Regions from separate parts of the Streptomyces sp. NPDC001822 genome, predicted to be linked through region 3. Evidence: riboswitches for the same ligand, from Rfam matches in the RefSeq annotation. Region 3 holds a riboswitch; each other region holds the start of a gene.
The links. Region 3 has a riboswitch for cyclic di-AMP ahead of ACFYY2_RS24820 (transglycosylase family protein). Riboswitches for the same ligand answer to the same signal wherever they lie in the genome.
Positions count from the first base shown of each region.

Region 1: it holds a riboswitch for cyclic di-AMP, as region 3 does, so the genes downstream of both, ACFYY2_RS26665 (M23 family metallopeptidase) here and ACFYY2_RS24820 (transglycosylase family protein) in region 3, are expected to answer to the same signal.
Region 2: it holds a riboswitch for cyclic di-AMP, as region 3 does, so the genes downstream of both, ACFYY2_RS29905 (C40 family peptidase) here and ACFYY2_RS24820 (transglycosylase family protein) in region 3, are expected to answer to the same signal.

Region 1 covers NZ_JBIATW010000013.1:112,916-118,445, forward strand. Annotated here, with positions in the region: gene ACFYY2_RS26655 (M16 family metallopeptidase) at 1-384, shown strand, start outside; gene ACFYY2_RS26660 (M16 family metallopeptidase) at 411-1,793, shown strand; cyclic di-AMP (ydaO/yuaA leader) riboswitch at 1,983-2,152, shown strand; gene ACFYY2_RS26665 (M23 family metallopeptidase) at 2,165-2,920, shown strand; gene ACFYY2_RS26670 (GntR family transcriptional regulator) at 3,145-3,849, shown strand; gene ACFYY2_RS26675 (HPr family phosphocarrier protein) at 4,020-4,301, opposite strand; gene ACFYY2_RS26680 (GNAT family N-acetyltransferase) at 4,466-5,530, shown strand, end outside.
Region 2 covers NZ_JBIATW010000017.1:39,008-44,537, reverse strand. Annotated here, with positions in the region: gene ACFYY2_RS29915 (ATP-dependent Clp protease proteolytic subunit) at 1-461, shown strand, start outside; gene ACFYY2_RS29910 (hypothetical protein) at 469-777, shown strand; cyclic di-AMP (ydaO/yuaA leader) riboswitch at 1,142-1,314, shown strand; gene ACFYY2_RS29905 (C40 family peptidase) at 1,318-1,788, shown strand; partial or broken gene ACFYY2_RS29900 (LysE family translocator) at 1,927-2,046, opposite strand; gene ACFYY2_RS29895 (ATP-binding protein) at 2,213-2,644, opposite strand; gene ACFYY2_RS29890 (helix-turn-helix domain-containing protein) at 2,877-3,839, shown strand; gene ACFYY2_RS29885 (DUF397 domain-containing protein) at 3,767-4,006, shown strand; gene ACFYY2_RS29880 (8-amino-7-oxononanoate synthase) at 3,956-5,146, opposite strand; gene bioB (biotin synthase BioB) at 5,289-5,530, shown strand, end outside.
Region 3 covers NZ_JBIATW010000011.1:201,725-207,254, forward strand. Annotated here, with positions in the region: gene ACFYY2_RS24805 (nucleoside triphosphate pyrophosphohydrolase) at 68-1,054, shown strand; gene ACFYY2_RS24810 (cytochrome P450) at 1,051-2,349, shown strand; gene ACFYY2_RS24815 (transglycosylase family protein) at 2,455-3,414, shown strand; cyclic di-AMP (ydaO/yuaA leader) riboswitch at 3,704-3,875, shown strand; gene ACFYY2_RS24820 (transglycosylase family protein) at 3,876-4,550, shown strand; gene eno (phosphopyruvate hydratase) at 4,876-5,530, shown strand, end outside.

The DNA of each region.
Region 1 (5,530 bases), on a different contig from region 3:
ACGTCCGGCGGCGTCGAGGTCCCGCGGATCGAGGAGGCGGTCGACGAGGAGCTGGCCCGCTTCGCCGAGGAGGGCCCCACCCCTGAGGAAATGGAACGCGCCCAGGCACAGTTGGAGCGCGAGTGGCTGGACCGGCTCGGCACGGTCTCCGGCCGTGCCGACGAACTGTGCCGGTACGCCGTCCTGTTCGGCGACCCGCAGCTCGCCCTGACCGCGGTCGGCCGCGTGCTCGACGTGACCGCCGACGAGGTCAAGGCCGCCGCCCGGGCCCATCTGCGGCCCGACAACCGTGCCGTCCTGGTCTACGAGCCGGTGGAGCCGGCGGACGAGGCGGACGGCACCGACGCGCCCGAGACCGACGCGCACGAGGGGGCCGACAAGTGACCGACGCCGCCGTGACTGGAGTAGCGATGGAGTACCACCCGCAGCCGACCGCCGGCGAGGCCAGGCCCTGGGCCTTCCCCGCGCCCGAGCGGGGTGCCCTGCCCAACGGCCTGACCGTCCTGCGCTGCCACCGCCCCGGCCAGCAGGTCGTCGCCGTGGAGATCTTCCTCGACGCGCCGCTGGACGCGGAGCCCGAGGGCCTCGACGGTGTGGCCACGATCATGGCCCGCGCGCTGTCCGAAGGCACGGACAAGCGCTCCGCGGAGGAGTTCGCGGCCGAGCTGGAGCGCTGCGGCGCCACCCTGGACGCCCACGCCGACCACCCGGGTCTCCGCGTCTCCCTGGAGGTGCCGGTCTCCCGGCTCGCCAAGGCGCTCGGCCTGGTCGCCGAGGCGCTGAGGGCCCCGGCCTTCGCGGAGAGCGAGATCGAGCGCCTGGTGGGCAACCGGCTCGACGAGATCCCCCACGAGCAGGCCAACCCCGCCCGGCGGGCGGCGAAGCAGCTCTCCAAGGAGCTCTTCCCGGCGACCGCCCGGATGTCGCGTCCGCGCCAGGGGACGGAGGAGACGGTGCGGCGCATCGACGCCGCGGCCGTCCGCGCCTTCTACGACGCGCACGTCCGTCCCTCCACCGCGACCGCGGTCGTCGTCGGCGACCTCACCGGCATCGATCTGGACGAACTGCTCGCCGACACCGTCGGCGACTGGTCGGGGGACACGGTCCAGGCACGCCCGGTGCCCCCGATCACCGCCGACGACACCGGCCGTGTGGTCATCGTGGACCGACCCGGGGCCGTGCAGACCCAGCTCCTCATCGGGCGGATCGGCGCCGACCGGCACGACAGCGTGTGGCCCGCCCAGGTCCTCGGCACGTACTGCCTGGGGGGCACCCTGACCTCCCGGCTGGACCGCGTGCTGCGCGAGGAGAAGGGCTACACCTACGGTGTCCGGGCCTTCGGCCAGGTGCTGCGTTCGACGGCCCCCGGTTCGTCCTCCGGCTCCACCGGTGCGGCGATGCTCGCCATCAGCGGCTCCGTGGACACGGAGTCGACCGGGCCGGCGCTCGACGACCTGTGGAAGGTCCTGCGCACCCTGGCGGCCGAGGGGCTCACCGACGCTGAGCGTGAGACCGCCGTGCAGAACCTCGTCGGCGTGGCCCCGCTGAAGTACGAGACGGCGGCCTCTGTCGCGGGAACCCTGGCCGACCAGCTGGAGCAGCACCTCCCGGACGACTACCAGGCCACGCTGTACGCGCGCCTGGCCGAGACGGGCACGGTCGAGGCCACCGCCGCGGTGGTCAACGCCTTCCCGGTCGACCGTCTGGTCACCGTGCTGGTCGGTGACGCCGCGCAGATCGCGGACCCGGTACGGGAGCTGGGCATCGGCGAGGTGACGGTCGTCAGCGGCTGACGGTCCGGCACATTCGGGACTCCGGCGGGCACTCCGCCGGGGTCCTGTCTTTTGTCTGATTTATCAAGAGAAGTGCGCGTTCATCCTGTGGGATGTCCGACAAAAGATGCTTTCCGTTTGGTGCGGGCGAGGGGCCCGTCCTAGCGTCGGCTCGGCTGTCCGCCGGACACGAGCCGCGACCGCGGCTCCGGACAGCCATCGCCGAGTCCCCGTCAGGCGCGAGCCTGGGGAGCCGGGGACCCATGAAGTCCCTGGGGTGAATCGGATCCCTGCGTCTCGCACGAGACGAGAGGGGCCCGTAGGAGACCTTCCTGCTCCGAACCCGTCAGCTAACCCGGTAGGCGAGAAGGAAGGAAAGGACCAGCCACTTCATGGCGTTCATCCGTGCCGCCGGGAAGCACCGTGCCCCGAGCCGCCTGACGCGCAGGGGCGCCCGGGTCGCCGGCATCGCCGCCCTCGCCACCACCGGTGTCATCGGCGCCACAGCCTCCCCGGCGCTCGCCGCGGACTCCGAGGTCACCGCAAGCACCGGCCTGGCCCAGGCGGTCGCCCTCGACACGAGCCTCGCCGCACAGATCGAGGCCCAGGCGGAGGCGCAGCAGCACCAGGCCGACGTCGCCGCGGCGAAGGCCGAGGCCAAGCGCAAGGCGGAGGCCCGCGCCAAGGAGGTCCGCGAGGAGAAGGCGCGTGCCGCACGCGCCGCCGAGCGCGCCCGTCTCAACGCCTTCCACCTCCCGGTCGCCGGTTCGCACGTCACCACCGGTTACAAGTCCGGCGGCGCGCTCTGGTCCTCGGGCACCCATTCCGGCGTGGACTTCCAGGCCGCGTCCGGCACCCCCGTCGTCGCCGTCGGTGCCGGCACGGTCGTCGAGGCGGGCTGGGGCGGTGCCTACGGCAACAACATCGTGCTCAGGATGAAGGACGGCACGTACACCCAGTACGGCCACCTCTCCTCGATCGGCGTCTCGGTCGGCCAGAGCGTCGGCTCGGGGCAGCGGATCGGCCTCTCCGGCTCGACCGGCAACTCCACCGGACCGCACCTGCACTTCGAGGCCCGCACCACCCCCGAGTACGGCTCGGACATGGACCCCGTCGCCTATCTCCGCGCCCACGGCGTCCAGGTCTGACCCCGGGCTCGCCCGCACCGCTCCGACGAAGGCCTCGGCACGCGCCGGGGCCTTCGTCGTACCCCGGGTTGCCGCGGTGTCTCCGGGCCGCGCAGAACTGACTTCCAGCCAAAAGATATCCATGGATTCCACCCCGCCGTCGGAAATTCCGTCCGGTTGCAATAGAGTCACGGAACAGGCGTCGATCGGCCGCGTTTCGCGGGGATTAAGGCGGAGGTTCGGACATGCGCATTCCCGCGCAGTCGGTATGCACGGCGATCCGTGACGACATCGTCTCCGGTGTCTTCGAGCGCGGCGGCCGCCTCACCGAGGAGGTGCTCGCGCGACGCTACGGCGTCTCCCGCGTCCCGGTGCGCGAGGCGCTCCGCACCCTGGAGTCCGAGGGCTTCGTCGTCACCCGCCGGCACGCCGGTGCCTGTGTCGCCGAACCCACGGAGCAGGAGGCGGCCGACCTCCTGGAGATCCGGATGCTGCTGGAGCCGCTGGGCGCCGCGCGCGCGGCGCAGCGCCGCACCGACGCGCACCTCAAAGTGCTCCGGGGCCTGGTCAGGCTGGGTCAGGAGAGGGTGCGGCGAGGTGAGGGGGAGGACCTGCGCTCGCTCGGCGGCTGGTTCCACGAGACGCTCGCCCAGGCGTCGGGCAGCCCGGCCCTGATCGCGCTGCTCACGCAGCTGCGGCACAAGATCGCCTGGATGTACTCCGTGGAGCAGCCGGCCAGGCCCGCGGAATCCTGGGCCGAGCACGGAGCCCTCGTGGACGCCGTGGCGCGCGGGGACGCCGAACGGGCCAGGGCGCTCGCCGTCCAGCACGCCGAGCGGGTCACGGCCGCCCACCGGCTGCGCCGCACGGACCGGTCCGGCCGCGCGGGGGGCGGAACCCGGGTGAGGACTTCGCAACACCACGTAAACATCGCGGGAGTCCGCCATTAACAATTACGCCGTATACAAAGAGGGTAATTGTCGGCGGGCTTTCTTCCTGCTGCCCTGATCCGATTTTCCTGGGCTTGTTCCGGGTGGCCCGGTAAACAGAAAAGCCGCGGCGCCCGGTGGGGGTGCCGCGGCTTTGCCGCAAAGAGAATTCCGGACAGGAGCGGCCGGGATCAGACGGTCTCCGGGAGCTCCTCGAGCCCTTCGGCGACCAGCTTCGCCAGGCGGTCCAGGGCGGCCTCGGCGTTGTCCGCCTCGGACGCGAGCACGATCTCCTCGCCACCCTGCGCGCCCAGGCCGAGCACCGCGAGCATGGAGGCGGCGTTGACGGGGTTGCCGTCCGCCTTGGCGATCGTCACGGGGACGCCGGAGGCCGTGGCGGCACGGACGAAGATGGAAGCGGGGCGGGCGTGCAGGCCCTCGGCCCAACCGACGTTGACGCGGCGCTCAGCCATGGTTCTGCCCTTCAGGTGTCAATGAGTTGTCTAGACCAGTCTCTCATGCAGTGCGCCCTGCTGTGCCCGGCCCCGGAGCAGGCCCGGTGGCCACCCGCAGGCTCACTCAGCGTGCCCCCGCCGGGAACCCGCCGCGACCGCTGCGGCGGCCGTAGGCTTTGCCCATGGAGCCCACCCCGGAGCAGAGTCCGCATCACGCGTACCCCGACCACTGGGAAGCGGACGTGGTGCTCCGCGACGGCGGCACCGCCTGCATCCGGCCCATCACCACGGACGACGCCGAGCGGCTGGTCAGCTTCTACGAGCAGGTCTCCGACGAGTCGAAGTACTACCGCTTCTTCGCTCCCTACCCCCGGCTCTCCGCGAGCGACGTCCACCGCTTCACCCATCACGACTACGTCGACCGGGTGGGACTCGCCGTCACCGTCGGCGGCGACTTCATCGCCACCGTCCGCTTCGACCGCATCGACGAGCGGGGCCGCCCCGCCTCCGCCCCCGCGGACGAGGCCGAGGTCGCCTTCCTCGTCCAGGACGCCCACCAGGGCCGCGGAGTGGCGTCGGCGCTCCTGGAGCACATCGCGGCGGTGGCCCGGGAGAGGGGCATCCGCCGCTTCGCCGCCGAGGTGCTGCCCGCCAACAACAAGATGATCAAGGTGTTCCGCGATGCCGGATTCACCCAGCACCGCAGCTTCGAGGACGGCTCCGTCCACCTCACCCTCGACCTGGAACCCACGGCCGAGTCCCTCGCCGTCCAGCGCGCGCGGGAACAGCGGGCCGAGGCGCGCTCGGTGCAGCGTCTGCTCGCCCCCGGCTCCGTCGCGGTGGTCGGCGTCGGCCGCGCCGAGGGCGGGGTCGGCCGCACGGTCCTGCGCAATCTCCTGGGCTCGGACTTCACCGGACGCACCTACGCGGTGAACACCTCCTTCGCCGCCGGCCTGGCCACGGTCGACGGCGTCCCCGCGCACCGCTCCGTGGCCGAGATCGGTGAGCCCGTCGACCTCGCGGTCGTGGCGGTCCCCGCCGACCGGGTGCCGGAAGCCGTTGCGGACTGCGGTGAACACGGGGTCCAAGGAGTCGTCGTCCTCTCCGCCGGCTACGGCGAGCGCGGCGCCGACGGCCGGGAGCGCCAGCGCGAACTGGTCCGCCAGGCACGGTCGTACGGGATGCGGATCATCGGGCCGAACGCCTTCGGCATCATCAACACCTCCGACGCCGTCCGCCTCAACGCC
Region 2 (5,530 bases), on a different contig from region 3:
ACGCGGACCCGGACCGGCCGGTCTCGCTCTACATCAACTCGCCCGGCGGCACCTTCCACGCCATGACGGCGGTCTACGACACCATGCGCTACCTCGCCTGCGAGGTGGAGACCTTCTGCATCGGCCAAGCGGGTGCCGGTGCCGCGGTGCTGCTGGCGGCCGGCTCCCCCGGCCACCGACATGCGCTGCCCGGGGCCCGGGTAGTCATTCAGCAACCCGCTCTGGAGGAGCCGGTGCGGGGACAGCCCTCGGATCTGGAGATCCAGGCGCGCGAGTCGTCCCGCGAGCGCGAGCTGCTCACGGCGATGCTGGCCCGCCACACAGGGCGATCCGCACAGGAGATCAGCGCCGCCATCGAGCGGGACACCATTCTCGACGCCCCGGCCGCCCTGGCGTTCGGGCTGGTGGACCACGTCGTGGAGAACCGCACTCCGTCCCAGCCGCCGCACCCCGCGAGGTGAACAAGCGATGCTCACACCCCAGTTCCCGCCACTGCCCGCACTCACCCGCGCCGAGGCGGAGTTCATCGACTGCTACCTCGAAGCGCTCGACCAGCTCGGCCGGATCAATCCCGCCCGCGGCGGCGACACCTACGGAGCGTTGCGGGCAGCGCAGGCGCTCGCCTCCCGGGCGGCCGCCCTGCGCGACGCGCTCACGCTGATGCACGAGCGGGGCGAGTCCCGGATCCACGCGGAGACGCTGGCCAGGGCGTTACGGCTGCTGGACGGGGAGCGGCGGGCCGGACGGGTCGCCGTACCGCCGGCGTCGTCGCACTGAACACCGGGGCGCCCGACGCCCACGCAGAGGACTCCATTGCGGCGACCTTCCCGACACGCCCGACGAGCCGATGAGTTTTCCTCGCTCGTTCGGCGTAGAAGGTCCCCCTCCCGAGGGACAGCCCAACTTGCGCACCCAGCGCGGACAGTGAACGAAATCGGTCGTTCCATCGCTGGTACGGGGCTGGTCCGGCACGGCCGCGAGGTCACCGGATCCGCCCCGTCCACCCGAACGGATCAGTGGTGACGACTCTCACATATCGCAGCTTCAGCGAGGAAATCCGGCAGCGCGTGCGTAAAGATCCCTGGGACGACAAGCCCCCGCCGCCGCGGCGGGGCGGTCCGGGCGGACGCCGAGTCCTGCCGCTGTCCGGATGCCTGGTCGACAGAAGTGGATCGGCAGGAGTGGAGGACCCGAGCACAACGGGCCGCCCGGACATCCGGACGGTCCTCGGGGTGAAGCCGCCTTGCGCGGCCGGGCAACTTCGCCAGCCCGAACCCGACAGGTCATCCTTCACAGGCGGCTGACGAAGGGTTGCGCATGACTGCGCAGGTTCATGTCCCGTCTCTGTTCGCCCGGGTCGGTACGGCCTCGGTTCTCACTCTCGCTGTAGGCACCACGATGCTGGCCCCGGGCGTCGTCGACGACGCCGAGGCCGCGAGCCGTTCGACGAGGGCTCTCGACATCGCGGCCTCCAAGAAGGGCGCGCCCTACAGATACGGCGCCACTGGCCCGCACCGGTTCGACTGTTCCGGGCTGACGCTCTACTCGTATCGGAAAGCGGGCAAGAAGCTCCCCCGCACGGCGCAGCAGCAGTACAACAAGACCCGCCATATCTCCAGGTCGCAGCGGAAACGCGGCGACCTGGTCTTCTTTCACGCGGGACGCAGCGTCTACCACGTGGGGATCTACGCCGGCAGCGGCCGGATCTGGCACTCGCCGAAGACCGGGGCGGTGGTGCGGCTGGAGAAGATCTGGTCGAACAGCGTCTGGTACGGGAGGGTCCGCTGACACCTGCGTCCGCCCGGTGCCGGCCTTCCGCGCCGGCACCGCTCCCCACCTCGTTCCGTGCAGCAGGGGCCCGGTCACCAGCACGAGTCCCAGCGCGGTGAGCGCCGTGCCGCTGCCGCCCTCGATGGCGCGGGCGGTAAGCACGTACGCCCCGCCCAGCAGCTGGACGGCGCGGAGGAGGACGGGCATCGCCACGAGCACGGCGGCGAGCCCGGCCACCGCCAGGGCGGTGCGCACGAGCAGCCCCGACCGCGTTCCGGCGCGCCCACCCGGACGTGGAGCCGGCGGTCACGGACTGCGAACCGCCCACGGGTGCGGCCGCCGTGGCGGCAGGCGCGAGTCACGGAGAACACGGCGACCGCCGCCACGCTGCCGGCACTGCTGCGGAGCGGTTTCGGCCGCCCCGGCCCACCATGACCCGGCGTCAGGCCTGCGCCGGAACGGCCCAGGGAAGGGCGATCGACACGGTCTTCCCCCCGTCGGGCGTGGGGCTGACGCTGAGTCTCCCACCGCATTCCTTGGCGAGGGACCTGATGATCACCATGCCCCGGCCGTTGTCCTGACGGACCGCCGCGGGCAGCTTCTGCGGCCAGCGGGGGTGGCTGTCCGTCACGCCCAGGTACAGCTCCTCGTCCCGGTCGAGCCGTAGGGCGACGGTGAACGTGGGTGACAGACCGAACGTGTGCTGGACGGCGTTGGTGGTCAGTTCCGAGACGATCAGCCGGACCGCGTCGGCCAGGTCACTGTCCTCGGCCAGGCCCCACTCGCTGAGCACCCGCGCGACGTGGGCCCGGGCCGCGGACACCGAGACCGGGTCGCTCGGCAAGGTGACGGTTGCTTCCTGATGGTCTGCCATGGCGTCGCCGTCCCTTCCCGTCCCGACCGGTCCGCGACCGGTCCGGATTGTGGTTCGCGCCAGACTGCCACTCCCGAGGCCGTCCGTAACTGCGATCCACCAAGATATGCATATATCTGTCGCCCATTCCGGTGAACCATGCCCCGCGAGCAGTGACCGGGCGCCACACTGGCCACTTTCCGAGCCGCCCCCGAACGGGGGCCGGCTCTCCGTACAACGGAGGGAGGCCGTCGTGCGCAACGGCCCGGTCGTACGCCGTCGCAAACTCGGCGAAGAACTGCGCGGTCTGCGTCACACATCCGGACTCACGAGCCGGGAAGCCGCGGGAATGCTGGGCTGGCACCAGTCGAAGGTGAGCCGGATCGAGACGGGCGCGAGCGGGGTGTCCCCCGACGACGTGACGCGGTTACTGGACGTCTACGGCGTGGACGACGGGCAGTTGCGCTCCCTGCTCCAGACGCTCGCCGGATCGGCCGGCGGCGGCGGGAACGGCTGGTGGCACGCCTACCGTGGCCTCATCCCGCCGCAGTACCGCGACTTCATCAGTCTCGAGTCACAGGCCGATGCCGCGCGCACGCTCGAGACATCGGTGGTGCCGGGGCTCCTGCAGACCGCCGACTACGCGCGGGCCGTGACCCGCTCCACCCTGGACGGCCTGCCCCCCGCGGCCCTCGACTCCCTGGTGGAGGTCAGACTCGCCCGGCAGAGCGTCCTGCACACGACCGGACCGCTGCGGCTCAGCGTGGTGCTCGACGAGGCGGTTCTCAGACGCCAGGTCGGGGGCGCGGGGGTGATGGCGGAACAACTGCGCCACTTGCTGTGGGCGGCCCAACTTCCACACGTGACACTTCAGTTGCTGCCGTTCGCGGCGGGAGGGTACGTCGGCCTCACCGGCCCCTTCGTTATCTTCTCCTTTCCGAGCACTTCTGATCTGGATGTGGTCGTTCTTGACCATTTGACGAGTAGCCTCTATCTGGAGCGGAGAGAAGACATCGAGGCGTACAGCTCGGCCTTCCGCACGATGCAGGCCCACGCGCTGTCGCCCGAGCGTTCGCTGGACCTCATCGCCGCGCTGAGCAGCGGCGGTCAGGCGGAACCTTCAGACTGCCCGAGGGGGGCACGATGTCCGACCGTCCCGCACAGCTCCCACAGCCCACGACCGAATGGCGGCGCAGCAGCCGCAGCACCGGAATGAACAACTGCGTGGAGACCGCGCTGATCGCCCCCGGCAGGCTCGCCGTCCGGGACTCCAAGGACACGGAGCTCCCGCACCTGAGCCTGTCGAGCGCGGCGTGGACGTCCTTCGTCACCTCACTGCGCGGCCGCCGGGGACCCGGCGGCCGCGTCGGCGGCCTCGACTGACCCGCGGGGCGCCGATCCGACGATCGTGGCCACCGCGAACTCGATCTGCGCCGCCGTCAGGTCGGCACGGGCCGTCAGCCGGAGCCGGGAGACCCCGTCCGGCACCGAAGGAGGCCGGAAGCACCCCACCGCGAGCCCCGCGGCACGGCATTCAGCGGCCCAGCGAACCGCCGACTCCGCCGACGGCGCGCGGACCGAGACGACGGCGGCGTCCGGGCGCACGGCGGTGAGACCGGCGGCGGTGAGCCGGCCGTGCAGTTCGGCGGCCACCGCCCTCGCCCTTCCTGCGCGCTCCGGCTCCCGGCGCAGCAGCGTCAGGGCGCAGGAGGCCGCGCCGACCGCCGCCGGGGCGAGGCCCGTGTCGAAGATGAACGTCCGCGCCGAGTTGACCAGATGGGCGATGACCCCGGCCGGCCCGAGCACGGCTCCACCCTGGCTCCCCAGTGACTTCGAGAGGGTGAGCGTGGCGACGATCCCCGGGCCGCCCGCGAGTCCGGCGGCGGCGAGGGCGCCGCGCCCACCGTCCCCCAGCACGCCGAGGCCGTGTGCGTCGTCCACCAGGAGGGCTGCGCCCGCGTCCTCGCAGACATCGGCCAGCAGAGCCAGCGGGGCCGCGTCGCCGTCCACCGAGAAGACGGAATCGGTCACCGCGACAGCCCGTCCGGTGTGTGCCAGGAGCGCCTTGCGCACGGCCTCGGGGTCCGCGTGCGGCACGACCGCGGTTGCCGCCCGGGAGAGCCGGCAGCCGTCCACGATCGAAGCGTGGTTGCCCGCGTCGGACACGATCAGTGCATCGTGCCCGGTGAGTGCGGTCAGGGCGGCGAGGTTGGCCGCGTAGCCGGAGGAGAAGACCAGGGCCGCCTCGAATCCGCAGAACTCGGCGAGTTCGCGTTCGAGCCGGGCGTGCAGCGTGGTGGTTCCGGTGACCAGCCGCGAACCGGTGGCCCCCGCGCCCCATTCGCGCGCGGCCTCGGCAGCGGCCGACGTGACCTCGGGATGCCTGGTCAGGCCCAGGTAGTCGTTGCTCGCGAGGTCCAGCAGATCCGTCCGCGAGGCGCGGGGACGGAGCGTCCGGACGAGTCCGGCGTCGGTACGGCGGCGGGCCTCGTCGTCGATCCAGTCGAACGGGGCGTAGGACATGAGCGGGTCCCTTTGTAGGCAGTTCACAGACCCTAGCCCGGTGCGCAACAGGCCAGGGTGTGGCAATACACACAGCATCGTCCGCGGGTCCTGTCCGGTTCCTCCTTGGCCGGAGGCGGTGTCGTACGCCAGGATCGACGCCATGGACCTGCTGAACACGCTGGTGGACAAGGGGCTGCGGCGCGAACTGCCGACCCGTGACGAAGCGCTCGCCGTACTGGCGACCTCCGACGACGAACTGCTCGATGTGGTGGCCGCGGCCGGGAAGGTGCGCCGCCAGTGGTTCGGCAGGCGCGTCAAGCTCAACTACCTGGTCAACCTGAAGTCGGGGCTCTGCCCCGAGGACTGTTCCTACTGCTCGCAGCGTCTCGGTTCCAAGGCCGA
Region 3 (5,530 bases):
CCTGGCGGGGCGGGTCTCACACCCGGTCCGGACGAGGGGTGCCCCCGGCCGGGGGTAGGTTCGAGGTGTGAACGCTGAAGACCCCGGCCGTATCGTCCTGCTCACCGCCAGCCACCGGGTCGCCCCCGGTCTGCTGTCCTGGCCCGCCTGGCAGACGCTGCGGGCCGCCGACCGGGTGCTGTGCCCCGAGTCCGACCACCCGCAGCTGCCGTACCTGCGGGAGGCGGGGGTCGCCGCCGAGCACGCCTCGCCGTCGGCCGGGGAGCTGGTGGACGACTGCGCGGGCGGCCGGACCGTGGTGGTGATGGTCGGTGGCGAGGGCGATCAGGCCCTCACGGACGGGCTCGCCCGGCTGGGCGGCTCGGGCCGGGTGCGGATGCCGGACCTGGAGCTGCTGCCAGGTTCGTACGACCTGCCCGGGGCGCGGCTCCTGGACCTGGTCCAGGTGATGGACCGGATCCGTCTCGCATGCCCGTGGACGTCGCAGAAGACCCACGAGGGCCTGGCGAAGTACGCCATCGAGGAGGCGTACGAGCTGGTCGAGGCCATCGAGGACGGCGACCGCGGGGAACTGCGGGAGGAACTCGGCGACGTGCTGCTCCAGGTCGTCTTCCACGCCCGCATCGCCGAGGAGGACGCCCAGGAGCCGTTCGGGATCGACGACGTCGCGGCGACGATCGTCGAGAAGCTGATCCACCGCCATCCGCACGTGTTCGGCGACGAGACCGCCGAGACCCCGGAGGACGTCCGCGCCCACTGGCTGCGCACGAAGGCCATCGAGAAGCAGCGCGCCTCCGTCACCGACGGCGTGCCGCTCGGTCAGCCCGGCCTGGCGCTCGCCGCCAAGCTGGGCAGCAGGGTCCGCGCGGCGGGACTCGACGCCGGCCTCCCCGAGGGCGACGGGATCGGTTACCAGCTGCTCGCCCTCGCCGTGCGGGCGGAACGCGACGGTGTCGATCCGGAGGCCGCCCTGCGCGCCGCAGCGCGCGCCTACCGTGACGCCATCAGGGCCGCCGAAGGGCTCGACGGCGCGGCGGACGGCGTCCAGGAGTGAGTGACGGCTGCCCCGCGACCCCTTCCGGCCCCGACGCCGGACCCGAGCTCTTCACCTGGGAGTTCGCCACCGACCCGTACCCCGCCTACGCCTGGCTGCGCGAGAACAGTCCCGTGCACCGCACGGCGCTGCCGAGCGGAGTGGAGGCCTGGCTGGTGACCCGGTACGCGGATGCCCGGCAGGCCCTCGCGGACACCCGGCTCTCCAAGAACCCGGCCCACCACGCCGGGCCGGCGAACGCCAAGGGGAAGACGGGCATCCCGGGTGAGCGCAAGGCGGAGCTGATGACGCATCTGCTGAACATCGATCCGCCGGACCACACCCGGCTGCGCCGGCTCGTGTCCAAGGCGTTCACGCCGCGCCGGGTCGCCGAGTTCGCGCCGCGCGTGCAGGAACTGACGGACTCCCTCATCGACGCCTTCATCGAGGAGGGGAAGGCGGACCTCATCCACGACTTCGCCTTCCCGCTGCCCATCTACGCGATCTGCGACCTGCTGGGGGTGCCCCGGGAGGACCAGGACGACTTCCGGGACTGGGCGGGCATGATGATCCGCCACGGTGGCGGCCCCCGGGGCGGGGTGGCCAGGTCGGTCAAGAAGATGCGCGGTTACCTCGCCGAACTCATCCACCGCAAAAGGGAGAATCCCGGCGACGATCTCATCTCCGGCCTGATCAAGGCCAGTGACCACGGTGAGCACCTCACCGAGAACGAGGCCGCGGCGATGGCCTTCATCCTTCTCTTCGCCGGTTTCGAGACCACCGTCAACCTGATCGGCAACGGGATCTACGCGCTGCTGCGCAACCCGGCGCAGCGCGAGCGCCTGGAGCGCTCGCTGGAGGCGGGGGAGACCGGACTGCTCGCCACGGGCGTCGAGGAGCTGCTGCGCTACGACGGGCCGGTGGAGCTCGCCACATGGCGCTACGCCACCGAACCCGTGGCGCTGGGAGGACAGGTCATCGCGGCGGGCGACCCCGTCCTCGTGGTGCTCGCCGCGGCCGACCGCGACCCCGGGCGATTCCAGAATGCGGACACCCTGGATCTCGCTCGGAGTGACAACCAGCACCTCGGTTACGGGCACGGCATCCACTACTGCCTGGGTGCGCCGCTGGCCCGTCTGGAGGGGCGGGTCGCCCTGGCGACCCTGCTGAAACGGCTCCCTGACCTGCGGCTCGCTGCCGAACATGCCGATTTGCGATGGCGCGGTGGACTCATCATGCGTGGACTGCGCACACTCCCTGTGGAGTTCGTTCCCGGCCATACGGCGCCGGAAGGTGACATTCTGTCAACTCCGTGACTTTCACGTGATCTCCGCTGCATCGACTTGTGACACACGTTCGAGTACGGCTAGGTTCACCGTTCGACTCACCCGTCACATGTCAGTCACACGGAAGGCAATCCCATGGGCTCCGCGAACGGCAGACACCGTCGCCCTCGTCAGGCACCCGCCATCGTCGTCGCCGCAGGCGTCACAGGATCGGCGATTGCCATCCCGCTGCTCGGCGCCGGCGGCGCACAGGCCGCAGACGCCTCGACGTGGGACCGCGTCGCCGAGTGCGAGAGCGGTGGCATATGGAGCGCCGACCTCGGCAACGGCTACTACGGAGGCCTGCAGTTCTCCGAGGCCACCTGGTCGGCCTACGGCGGCACGGCGTACGCGTCCCGAGCCGACCTCGCGAGCCGCTCGCAGCAGATCGCCATCGCCGAGAAGGTGCTGGACGACAAGGGCCCCCAGGCGTGGCCCAGCTGCTCGGTGATCTCCGGGCTCGCACTCGACGGAACGCTGCCGGGTGTGGACCCGGGCGACGGGCCGTCCGCCGAGGCGACGGGCACCGCGACCCCGTCCGCGACCCCCTCCGCCGAGGTGCCGGACGAGGCGGACGCGAAGGGCAAGGCAGGGAAGGCCAAGTCCGGCGGCGCGACGGGCAAGGGCGGGAAGGCGGACGCGTCCGGCGCTTCGTCCTCCGCCACGCCGTCGCCCGAGGCGTCCGAGACCTCCGCAGCCTCGAAGCAGGAGGGGACGAAGGCCGGGAAGCACCGCGGCACACCCGCCCCCGAGACGGCCGAGGAGTCGTCCTCCTCGGCGGCCGAGGGCCGCGAGTCGGGCAGGCACGCCTCGCGCGGTGCCGCCGAGGGGCGTCAGAGCGCGGAGGGGACCTACACCGTCCAGGAGGGCGACAACCTCTGGGCGATCGCCGACACGGAGGAGCTCCCCGGCGGCTGGCCCGCTCTCTACGAGGCCAACAAGGACGAGCTCGGCTCCGACCCCGACCTGATCCTTCCCGGCCAGAGTCTGGACCTCGGCCTCGCCCTCGGTGCGGACGCGGGCGGGGCGCAGGCGGAGACCCCGGCCGCCAACTGATCAAAAGCGGGAAAACACCCCGAAATCAGGGGTAGTTCAGAGGCCTATGTCCACTTATGTGTAAGTGAGACATGGGTCTCTTTGCTTCAACTCGCGTGTCATGTACGCCCGGTCTGTCCATATCCGCTCCGACCTGCGCGAACGGATCGCCGGGCCGAGCGGTAACGCGACGATTGACCGCTATGCCCATTTTTGAATGTAGGGGTTGTGTGTGATTACGGTCGGAGCCGCTCGCACCGCGGGCACCTTCGACCGTCACGCCGAATCCTGCCGTCGGTCGGGGGGAACGACGCGTAAAGCGCCGTAGGCAGGAGCGGGGGACCCAGGTAAGTGCCGGAGCCCGGCTGTCGGAAGACGGCTGAGGACCGGCTGGGGGTGAAGTCGTCCGCGAGTGCGGTCGGCCGGGCAACTCACAGGCCCGAACCCGACAGCTCACCTCGTAGGCGTCGGTGAGGAGAACCATGCTGCTTTCCAGCAAGGGCAAGCACCGCCGCCCGTCCAAGGCCGTCCGCATAGCCACCCTGGCGGGCGTCGCCGGTGCGGCCGTGGCCGTGCCGCTGATGGGCGCGACCGGTGCTTCCGCCGCCTCCGTCGCGACCTGGGACGCCGTCGCCCAGTGCGAGTCCGGTGGCAACTGGTCCATCAACACCGGCAACGGCTACTACGGCGGCCTGCAGTTCTCGGCCTCCAGCTGGGCGGCCGCCGGTGGTACGCAGTACGCGGCCCGCGCCGACCTGGCCACCAAGGACCAGCAGATCGCCGTCGCCGAGAAGCTCCTCGACCTGCAGGGCCCGGGCGCCTGGGCCTGTGCCGGCGCCGGCGGCCTGACCAACGACGGTGTGGACCCGGGTGTGGACACCGGCTCCGCGCCGAAGGCCGAGACGAAGGCGCAGCCGGAGCGCAAGGCCGAGCAGCCCGTCTCGCGCAGCGAGAAGCGCGAGACCGTCACCACCCCGACCGGCCAGAAGGTCGAGAAGGGCGACGGCGAGTACAAGGTGAAGCCCGGCGACACCCTCAGCAGCATCGCCGAGGCGGAGAAGGTCAAGGGCGGCTGGCAGAAGCTGTTCAAGCTGAACGACGACATCGTCGAGAAGGCCGACCTGATCTTCCCGGGCCAGCAGCTCCACCTGAAGTAGTCACGAGCGGTACGGGGTCCTCCTCCGCCCCGACGGCCCGGCCCGGCGCGCCCACCCCCCTGCGCGCCGGGCCGGGCCGTGCCCGGGGTTCCCGGGTGCCTCCTCGGCGGGGCCCGTGGGGACTCCTGCGGGGGGAAGCGTTCAACTGTTGTAGTTACTGACCAGTAAATATCTGGAGATTTGCCCGTAATGCAGGTCCTTGGGCCCTTTTTCGTCCCAGGGGACGGGCGGACGGCCGACGGAGCGGGCCGAGCCGGTTAGGCTCGTGGCGCAAGGCCACAGTGACCCTGCACATCCAGTGTCATATCCCAGAAGGAGATGCCTCGTGCCGTCCATCGACGTCGTCGTAGCCAGGGAAATCCTCGACTCCCGGGGCAACCCCACGGTCGAGGTCGAGGTTGGCCTCGACGACGGCAGCACGGGACGTGCTGCTGTTCCGTCCGGCGCCTCCACCGGTGCGTTCGAGGCCATTGAGCTTCGCGACGGCGACCCCAACCGCTACCAGGGCAAGGGCGTCGAGAAGGCCGTCCTCGCCGTGATCGAGCAGATCGGCCCGGAGCTCGTCGGTTACGACGCCACCGAGCAGCGCCTCATCGACCAGGCGATGTTCGACCTGGACGCCACCGAGAACAAGGGCTCCCTCGGCGCCAACGCCATCCTCGGTGTCTCGCTGGCCGTGGCGCACGCCGCGTCCGAGGCCTCCGACCTCCCGCTGTTCCGCTACCTCGGCGGCCCGAACGCGCACCTGCTGCCCGTTCCGATGATGAACATCCTGAACGGCGGCTCGCACGCCGACTCCAACGTGGACATCCAGGAGTTCATGATCGCGCCGATCGGCGCCGAGTCCTTCTCCGAGGCCCTTCGCTGGGGCGCGGAGATCTACCACACGCTGAAGAAGGTCCTGAAGACCAAGGGCCTCTCCACCGGTCTCGGCGACGAGGGCGGCTTCGCCCCCAACCTCGAGTCCAACCGCGCCGCCC